Regions from separate parts of the Clostridium sp. FP1 genome, predicted to be linked through region 3. Evidence: predicted binding sites of a transcription regulator. Region 3 holds the regulator's gene; each other region holds the start of a gene.

Region 1 (3,292 bases), 3.0 Mb from region 3:
AATTATGTTGATACCCACTTGAACATCTGCTATATCTGATGTTAATTTGGCAATCTCTAAAATAGCATTAATATAAACTGTTCCACCACCAGGTACGATTCCCTCTTCAACTGCTGCTTTTGTAGCTGCAAGAGCATCTTCTATACGGAGTTTCTTTTCTTTTAATTCAGTTTCAGTAGCAGCTCCAACTTTTATTACAGCTACTCCACCTGCAAGTTTAGCAAGTCTTTCTTGCAATTTTTCTCTATCAAAATCTGATGTGGTTTCTTCAATTTGTCTCTTAATTTGAGAAACTCTATCATGTATTGAATCTTTTTCACCTTTTCCGTTTACTATTGTAGTGTTTTCTTTAGATATCTTAACACTTTCAGCTCTTCCAAGCATATCAACAGTAACATCTTTTAGTTCTCTTCCCAATTCTTCACATATAACTTCTCCACCAGTTAAGATTGCTATATCTTGAAGCATTTCTTTTCTTCTATCACCAAAACCTGGAGCTTTAACAGCTACGCAAGTAAATGTTCCTCTTAATTTATTAACAACTAGTGTAGCTAATGCTTCACCTTCGATATCTTCAGCTATTATAAGTAGCTTTCTTCCTTGTTGAACAATTTGCTCAAGTATTGGAAGTATATCTTGTATGTTAGTAATTTTCTTGTCTGTTATTAAAATATACGCTTCTTCAAGGCTTGCTTCCATTTTTTCAGGATCTGTAACCATATATGGACTTAAATATCCTCTATCAAACTGCATTCCTTCAACTACATCTAGCTCAGTTCCCATAGATTTTGATTCTTCTACAGTTATAACACCTTCGTTACCTACTTTTTCCATAGCATTAGCTATTAGAGTTCCAATTTCTTCATCACTAGCTGATATTGCAGCAACTCTAGCTATATCTTCTTTACCGTTAACTGGTTTAGAAGATTTTTTGATTTCTTCAACTGCTTTGTCCACAGCCATTTTTATACCAGTTCTTATTAGCATAGGATTGGCACCAGCTGTAACATTTTTCAAACCTTCTCTTATTATAGCTTGAGCAAGAAGTGTAGCTGTAGTTGTTCCATCTCCTGCTACATCATTTGTCTTTGTAGCAACTTCTTTAACAAGTTGTGCTCCCATATTTTCATAAGCATCTTCCAGTTCTATTTCTCTAGCTATAGTAACACCATCATTTGTTATTAATGGTGAACCAAATTTTTTATCTAAAATAACATTTCTTCCTTTGGGTCCTAGTGTAATTTTAACTGTATCCGCAAGCTTATCTACACCTCTTTGCATAGCTCTTCTTGCGTCTTCTCCAAATAATATATTTTTAGCCATTTTAAACCCTCCTATACGCTAATAATTAAATAATAATCTATCAACAATTAAATAATAATAATTTAATATTATTGTTTAATTGTTGGATTATCACTTAATCATTATTGCGTTTAATTAAATTATTTTTCAATTATAGCTAGTAATTCTTCTTGTTTTAATATGATATATTCAATACCATCATATTTTATTTCGCTTCCTGAATATTTAGAGAATAATATTATATCCCCTACTGTAACTTCCATTTTAATTAGTTTGCCGTCCTCAACTTTTCCCGGTCCTACAGCCACTACCTCAGCTTCTTGTGGTTTTTCCTTTGAAGCCCCTGCAAGAAGTATTCCACTTTTTGTAGTTTCTTCTGCTTCTAATCTTTTAATTAATACTCTATCACTAAGTGGTCTAATGTTCATTTTAAACCCCTCCTTATATATTTTTTTGTTTTTGTTAGCACTCCGCACATCTGAGTGCTAATGTAACCTGTAACTAATATACTAATTAATAATGGATATAATATCAAATTCGTCTATTCTATATATTATACCATTTATAGCCAAATATTCAAACTATGTTTGTTTATCATGGAATTCTATAGTTTATCTCTCATTTACTTTATTTTTCTATAATTTGTATTCCTATTGCATTTTAACACCATTTAATATGCCTTATTTATAATTATAATCATTGAATATGCTTTAATATATTGTTAAAATTAATAACCAGGGGTGATTTTATGAATATAAAAACTTTTTTTGAATTTTGGTTAAAAACATTTTTTATTTTGTGTTTTACTTTTTCTTTTATAACCTTAAGCGTTTATTTCACTTTGCTTTTTAAGCCCTTATATTATATGGATATTAATGTTTTAAATATTGAAGGTTCCACCAATTTAAATAAAGGGGAACTAAAAGCTAATTATGACTATTTAATTACATATCTAACCAAAAACACAAGTGAAGAATTCAATCTTCCAACACTTCCTTCATCTGATCATGGCAAAATTCACTTTAAAGAAGTTAAAGTAATATTTGATAAACTTAAGATAATGCTGTTTTTCTCCATATTAGTAAGCATTTTAGGTGTATTAGTAAACAAGAGGCATAAAAAAATAAGGTACTTATTAAGCAGCTCCATAGTTTTAATAGTAATACCAATAATGTTACTTATACCCTTTATAGTTAATTTCGATAAAAGTTTCACTGTTTTTCATCAAATCTTCTTCAACAATGATTACTGGCTATTTGATATTACAACTGACCCAATAATAACAATCCTTCCACAGAATTTTTTCTTTCATTGCTCACTATTAATAATTTTCTCCATTATTATAATCAGCATAACCTTAAGATGTATATATAAAGCACAATACAAAAAACAGCATTCTTTATAAGATTATATTATCAAATGCAATCTCCTTAATTTTTTAATAAGTTTTTTTCTTTTTAATCATAGCCTTGATTATTGCATTCCCTTTAAATATTCCTATTAGGGATAAAATAGTCATGGTTATGCCTATAGTTATTAAACTTGTAACATCCCATGCATATATTTTTTGTCCAAAGTAAGAAGATATAAAAATACCTGGTATTCTACCTAAGGTTGAATATATAAAGAAATCTTTAAAAGAAATATCTGATACTCCACATATATATGCTAGGGCATCTTTTGGTATTCCTGGGACTAAATAAAATATAAATACAACAAATTTTTTACTTCCTGCTTTTAATATTTTTCTAAAAAATTTTACCTTCTTATTTAGTATCAATTTTTCTACAAGAAGCTTACCATAGTTATTAGATATAAAATATACTACTATACTTCCTAAGGTAATACCCATTAAAGATATTATTCCACCTAAGAAAGTACCAAAAATATATCCTCCGGCCACTTGTATAAATTCACCTGGAATAAAGAAAACAACAACTTGTATAACCTGCATCAAAATAAAAACTAAAATGCTGAAATTCCCATAAGA
Region 2 (3,292 bases), 1.2 Mb from region 3:
ATCATCCGTAAAGTATAGAATTTCAAATCCTTTATCTGATACCATTTCAATTTGTGGTAATTTTTCTATTCTCTCGTTTGATTCTCCCGCAGCATAATAAATGTATTTCTGTTCTTCTGGCATTCTAGAAACATATTCATCTAAAGTAACCATTTTCTTCTCTTTTGATGAATAGAATAGTAATAAGTCTTGTAAGACTTCTTTATTACTTCCAAAATCGCTATAAATACCATACTTTAATTGTCTTCCGAAAGATTTATAGAATTCGTCATATTTTTCTCTTTCATTTTTCAATAAATTGTCTAACTCACCCTTAATTTTAGTTTTTATGTTTTTAGCAATAAGTTTCAGCTGTCTATCATGTTGTAATACCTCTCTTGATATATTAAGTGACAAGTCCTCTGAATCCACTATTCCTTTTACAAAACTAAAATAATCAGGCAATAAATCTGCACACTTATTCATAATTAGGACGCCGCTTGAATATAACTCTAGGCCCTTTTCATATTCTTTTGTATAGAAATCATAAGGTGTTTTTTCTGGAATATACAAAATTGCGTTATAACTTATAGCTCCATCAACACTTATATGAATATGCTTTGTTGGTTTATCAAAACCATAGTGCTTTTCGGCATAAAAGTTGTTATAATCCTCATCTGTAAGTTCACTTTTATTTTTTCTCCATATAGGAACCATGCTATTTACAGTTTTTTCCATCGTAAAGTCCTCATGTTCTGTTTCACTACCTTCTTTAAGTCTTGATTCACTTACCTCCATTTTAATTGGATATCTAATAAAATCAGAATATTTCTTTATAATGGATTTGATTCCGTGTTCTTCAAGATATTCATCAAAGTTTTCATCTTCTGTATTCTCTTTTATCTTAAGTGTAATTTCTGTACCAACAGAGTCTTTTGTGCAAGGTTCTATTGTATACCCATCTGCACCATTAGATTCCCACTTGTGCGCCTCATCACTACCTAAAACTTTACTTATAACTGTAATATTATCAGCTACCATAAACGCAGAATAGAATCCTACTCCAAACTGTCCAATTATATCATACCCATCTTTTATTTCATTTTCTTTTTTAAATGCCAAAGACCCACTCTTAGCTATAACTCCAAGGTTATCACTAAGTTCATCTTCTGACATTCCAATACCTGTATCAGAAATTTTTAATATCCTATTTTCCTTATCACTTGCTATTGTAATGTAGTAGTTTTCTTTATCGAAAGTTAGCGTTTCATCTGTTAATGTCTTATAATAAATTTTATCAATAGCATCACTTGAATTAGAAATAAGTTCTCTTAAAAAAATATCTCTATGAGTATATATTGAATTTACCATCATATCCAGAATTCTTTTTGACTCTGTTTTAAACTGTTTCTTTTCCAATTAAAATATCCCCTTTCGTACCAATCCTATTTTTTATTTGTTAGCACTCCATCTTGTCGAGTGCTAAATATACTATTAAAATACACCTTTTTTTATAGTTTGTCAACATACTATTTTCCATTTCCATTATTCAACCTTCCATTAACGCCCAATTGATTTATGCAATTCACTATATTTTATCATGTTTAAGTATGATAATGCAAAAATAATCTAATAATTAAAAAATAAAGTATTAATTTTTCATTAAATTAGAATTTAAGTAACTATTTACAGATTCATACGTAATATAGTTGAAATGTAAAAAGAGGTGATTGTTATAAATACGGATAAGGATATTGTAAAATCTATACTTATGAGAAATATAGAATCATTTGAAATTATAATTAACCAATATGAGATAGGCATCCAAAGGTATATTTACAACATGGTTAGAAACCCAGAAACCTCAGAAGATTTGACTCAGAAGGTATTCATCTCCGCATATAACAAACTATACACTTTTAATAGTGAATATAAATTTTCTACTTGGCTTTTTCAAATTGCTAAAAATAAAGCTATTGCTTATTTGAAAAGCTACGCAATAAGAAAAAATTAGATAAATATTAATATGTAATTTAAGGGAATCCCAAAATAAAATGGCTTCCCTTTTAAATTATTATATTAGTGTATACCTACAATATCTTCTCTCTTTTGTTTTTTATTGCATATCTTTTCCCGTCTTTTTTCAAGTTCGGTAGCTACATCCTCTACTTTTACACCCTGTAGCACCATAAGTACTAAGGTATGATATAATAAATCTGATATTTCTGAAACTATTTCTTTAGGGTCATTGTTCTTACTGCTAATTAAAACTTCTGCACTTTCCTCTCCTATTTTTTTAAGGATTTTATCCAAACCTTCTTCGAAAAGATAACTTGTGTAAGAGCCTTCTTTAGGATTTTCTTTTCTTTCTTCAATGATTTTATAAAGTTCCTGTACTACGTTTATTTCATTCATTTTTATTCTCCTTCTCTGCTTATTTTAACATCTTTATTTTTGATATTGTTTCTACCCGGCTATACCTTAGTATTCCAAATTTGCCTGTAAAAACAAGTTTTACTTCCAGTATGGCAAGCTACTCCAATTTGCTCTACTATTATAAGAATTGTATCTCCATCACAATCAATGCTAACGTTTTTTACATATTGAAAATGTCCTGATGTTTCTCCTTTGTTCCACAACTTTTTTCTAGATCTACTAAAGAACCAAGTTGTTCCAGTTTCAATAGTTTTTTTGAAGGATTCCTCATTCATGTAGGCAAGCATTAAAACTTTTCCGGTGATATACTCCTGCACTATTGCAGGTACTAGCCCATTATTAAATTGAATTTCAACTATGTCATTCACAAGCTCACCACATTTCTTTATTTTTTCAAGTCACATTAAAATAAATAGCAAATCTGCATGCTAATTTACTTTCATGCGTCTAGACTCTAATTTCTACACCACTATTTTTAAGATATTCTTTTACTTGTTTTATATATAGTTCTTTGTAATGAAACAGTGAAGCTGCAAGAGCTGCATCTGCTCCACTTTTTTCAAAAACCTCATAAAAGTCCTCTATTTTTCCACATCCGCCTGACGCAATCACAGGAATATTTACACTGCTCGTAATTGCATTTATGAACTCTATATCATAGCCTTTTTTTGTTCCATCGCAATCCATACTGGTTAAGAGTATTTCTCCTGCCCCTAGCTTTTCTACCTTTTGGGCCCAGGTTACTGCATCAAGGCCCGTATTTATTCGCCCACCATTTATGACTACATGCCATCCTAACCTGTCTTCATTCTTTTTCCCATCTATAGCAACCACAACACATTGGCTTCCAAATTTAGCTGCTGCATCGTAAATAAGC
Region 3 (3,292 bases):
ATTACCATTAGTTGATTTAACTTCAAATAAACCATCACCAAGTTCTAATATAGATACATCAAATGTACCGCCGCCTAAATCATATACTAATATTTTCTGATTAACATCCATTTTATCTAAACCATAAGCAAGAGCTGCTGCAGTTGGCTCATTTATTATTCTCTTAACTTCAAGTCCAGCTATTTTTCCTGCGTCTTTTGTTGCTTGTCTTTGACTATCATTGAAATATGCTGGTACAGTTATTACTGCTTCAGTAACTGCTTCTCCTAAATAAGCTTCGGCATCAGCTTTGATTTTTTGAAGAACATAAGCTGAAATCTCTTGTGGTGTATGTGATTTTCCATCAACATCTATTTTATGATCAGTACCCATTTCTCTTTTAATTGACATTATTGTTCTATCTGGATTTGTAATTGCTTGTCTTTTAGCTACTTGACCTACTAGTCTTTCTCCGTTAGATTGAAATGAAACTACAGATGGTGTAGTTCTTGCACCTTCTGAATTAGAAATTACAACTGGTTCTCCACCCTCCATTACTGCTACACATGAATTTGTTGTACCTAAATCTATTCCTATAATTTTTGCCATTATTATTTCCTCCTTGTATTCCTTTTAGTTTATAGCATTATAACTGCTAGTTTTTTATGTCTTTTATAATATAAAGCTTTAATTTGCAACTTTAACCATACTATGTCTTAATACCTTGTTTGCTCTTTTATACCCCTTTTGAAATACTTCAACTATTTGGTTAGTCCCATACTGTTCATCTTCAATATGCATCACTGCATTGTGAAAATTCGGGTCAAACTCTCCTTCTGGGGGTAATTCTTCAACTCCTAATTTACTAAAAGCATCATTGAATTGTCTTACTGTCATTTCTACACCTGTTCTTAGATCCTCGCCACATCCTTCAACAGAAAGTGCTCTTTCTAAGTTATCAAGTACTGGTAGAACTTCTTTTAAAACATCCGTGCAGGCATCAGTGTATATGCCTTCTTTCTCTTTGACTGTTCTTTTTCTAAAATTCTCATATTCAGCCATTGTTCTCAAAAACTTATCTTTAAAATCAATAATCTCATTCTCGAGTTTTGTGTTTTCTTCTTGTAGTTTTTTCATCTTTTTATTCATATCTTTTTCTTTTTCACTTTCTAGAAGTTCTATAGGTTCTACTTCTTCTACTATTTCAGCTTCTTCTGCATTGCTTTGAGTTTCTTCAAGTTCAATTTCATCAGCTAAGCTTGAATCCTCAAAAGGCATTTTTTCTTCTTTTAAAATCTTTTCGTTTTTACTATTATTTGTATGCACTCAACTACTCCTCCATTTCCGGCTCAAAGTAAATCTTTTAATTCAAAATTTTATCTATGATCGTCATAAATTTGAGCTATATTGTCATTTAATTCTTTAACTATTTCAGTTAAAACGGATATAACTTTTCCATAGGGTATTCTTGTTGGTCCTATAACACCAATAGATCCAAGAGGTGTTCCCGAGGCACTATAAACTGCGGTTATAATACTGCATTCCCTAGCACACTCAACGAAATTTTCACCACCAATTTTAATTGTAATATTACCAGTAATGTCCTTAGCATTTAGTAAACTATTTATACTCTCTTTATTGTCTACTAAAATTAAAAATTCACGTGCTTTAACAATATCGTTGTATTCTGAGTAATTAAATATATTTGCAGCACCCTGAATATATATTTCTGAAGTTTCGACTCCAGACAAACTATCATATAAAGCTGGAATAATACCATCAAAAATTTCTTCATAGGAAGCTAAATTGCTTTTTAAATTGTTAATGACTTCTAAATTTATTTGTTCAATTGTAAGCTTGCCTAATCTAAAATTAAGTATTTGGGTGAGCTTTTCTATAGTAACACCATTAATAGGTTTACTAACCTTAATAACATTATTTTTGATTATACCACTGTCAGTAATAATTACAAACAAGACACTTCCCGCATCTAGATTCATTAACTGAATATACTTTATACAACTCTTTTGAACAGAAGGTGCCTTAACTATAGATGTAAGATTTGTAAGATGCGAAAGCATTAGTGTTGCTTGTTTAACAATTTTATCAACCTCATATAGTGCAACATTAATAAGGTGATGCTTGATCATATATTGCTCCTCAGTTGATAATTCTGTAATTTGCATAAGCCTATCAACATATAACCTATACCCCTTATCTGATGGTTTCCTACCAGAGGAGGTATGGAGCTGCTCTATATATCCCATTTCTTCCAAATCTGACATTTCATTTCTTATAGTAGCTGAACTAATACCTAAATCATACTTTTTAGCTATGGTTCTGGACCCTACAGGCTCACCATTACTTATATAATCTGTAATTATAGCCTGAAGTATTTTAATTTTTCTTTCATCCATTTCCATAATATCACCTCTTTTATTAGCACTCACTACCATTGAGTGCTAACGAGTATGTATTAAAAGTATCATTTACCATTGTATTTGTCAATAACGCTCAATTTTAAATATAGCCATTTTATACTCATTGCAAGGGTTTATATTTAATATGCTCCATTTTTCTTTGATTTTTAATCAACTTCATAAAGTTTCCTATTTAATCTTAACTTATATTTTTTTATTATAGCTCTGTTACGTATAATTAATATTAAATATATGTAAGGCTATGATAGAAGAAATTCTGACATAATTACATTAGACACTTCAATACCTTCATATGTTAAAAAAATATTATCATCATTTTCCACCATGAACCCATTGCTTATATATTTATTTATTACCACCTCATAAACACTGTGTATATCAATATTAAATCTTTTTTGGAATTGACTTTTGCTTATGCCCATAATCTTTCTAAGCCCCATAAACATAAACTCTTCCATGTCGTCTTTAGTGGAATTTTTCTTTTTTTCTACTATTGCACTGCCAGAAGCATTTATTTTCTCCATATAAGCTTCTACATTTTCTTCATTTCTATACCTAAAACCATCAATATATGAATGAGAAGCAGACCCACAACCAATATACTCCTCCATTTCCCAATATACTAAATTATGTCTACAGTCCATTTTGTCTTTTGCAAAATTTGAAATTTCATATTGAATATACCCTTTTTCACTTAAATATTCTATTGTTTCATGGTACATAGCTCGATCTATTTCCTCATCAGGGAGATTTAATGTACCCTGCTTAAATTTTTTATAAAAAGCAGTTCCCTCTTCTACTATCAAACTATAGCAAGATAGATGTTCTGGCTTAAGCTTCGTCACATTTTTCAAAGTCTCTTGCCACTGCGA

What was found. Region 3 encodes HrcA, which represses chaperone genes, less so after heat shock. Its sites were predicted from a motif close to TGTTAGCACTCNNNNNNNNNGAGTGCTAACA; they were not measured.
Region 1: groES (co-chaperone GroES) is a predicted target of HrcA. The motif match lies at 1,763-1,793, and genes of this name have one in related genera.
Region 2: htpG (molecular chaperone HtpG) is a predicted target of HrcA. The motif match lies at 1,437-1,467, and genes of this name have one in related genera.

The regions. Positions count from the first base shown of each region.
Region 1 is NZ_JAAMNJ020000001.1:606,761-610,052, reverse strand. Features, by position in the region: gene groL (chaperonin GroEL) at 1-1,323, opposite strand, end outside; gene groES (co-chaperone GroES) at 1,443-1,730, opposite strand; gene G9F70_RS03140 (TIGR01906 family membrane protein) at 2,051-2,707, shown strand; gene G9F70_RS03135 (TVP38/TMEM64 family protein) at 2,741-3,292, opposite strand, start outside.
Region 2 is NZ_JAAMNJ020000001.1:2,470,106-2,473,397, reverse strand. Features, by position in the region: gene htpG (molecular chaperone HtpG) at 1-1,398, opposite strand, end outside; gene G9F70_RS11940 (RNA polymerase sigma factor) at 1,706-1,993, shown strand; gene hisE (phosphoribosyl-ATP diphosphatase) at 2,059-2,394, opposite strand; gene hisI (phosphoribosyl-AMP cyclohydrolase) at 2,454-2,783, opposite strand; gene hisF (imidazole glycerol phosphate synthase subunit HisF) at 2,863-3,292, opposite strand, start outside.
Region 3 is NZ_JAAMNJ020000001.1:3,627,756-3,631,047, forward strand. Features, by position in the region: gene dnaK (molecular chaperone DnaK) at 1-588, opposite strand, end outside; gene grpE (nucleotide exchange factor GrpE) at 667-1,305, opposite strand; gene hrcA (heat-inducible transcriptional repressor HrcA) at 1,356-2,402, opposite strand; gene hemW (radical SAM family heme chaperone HemW) at 2,660-3,292, opposite strand, start outside.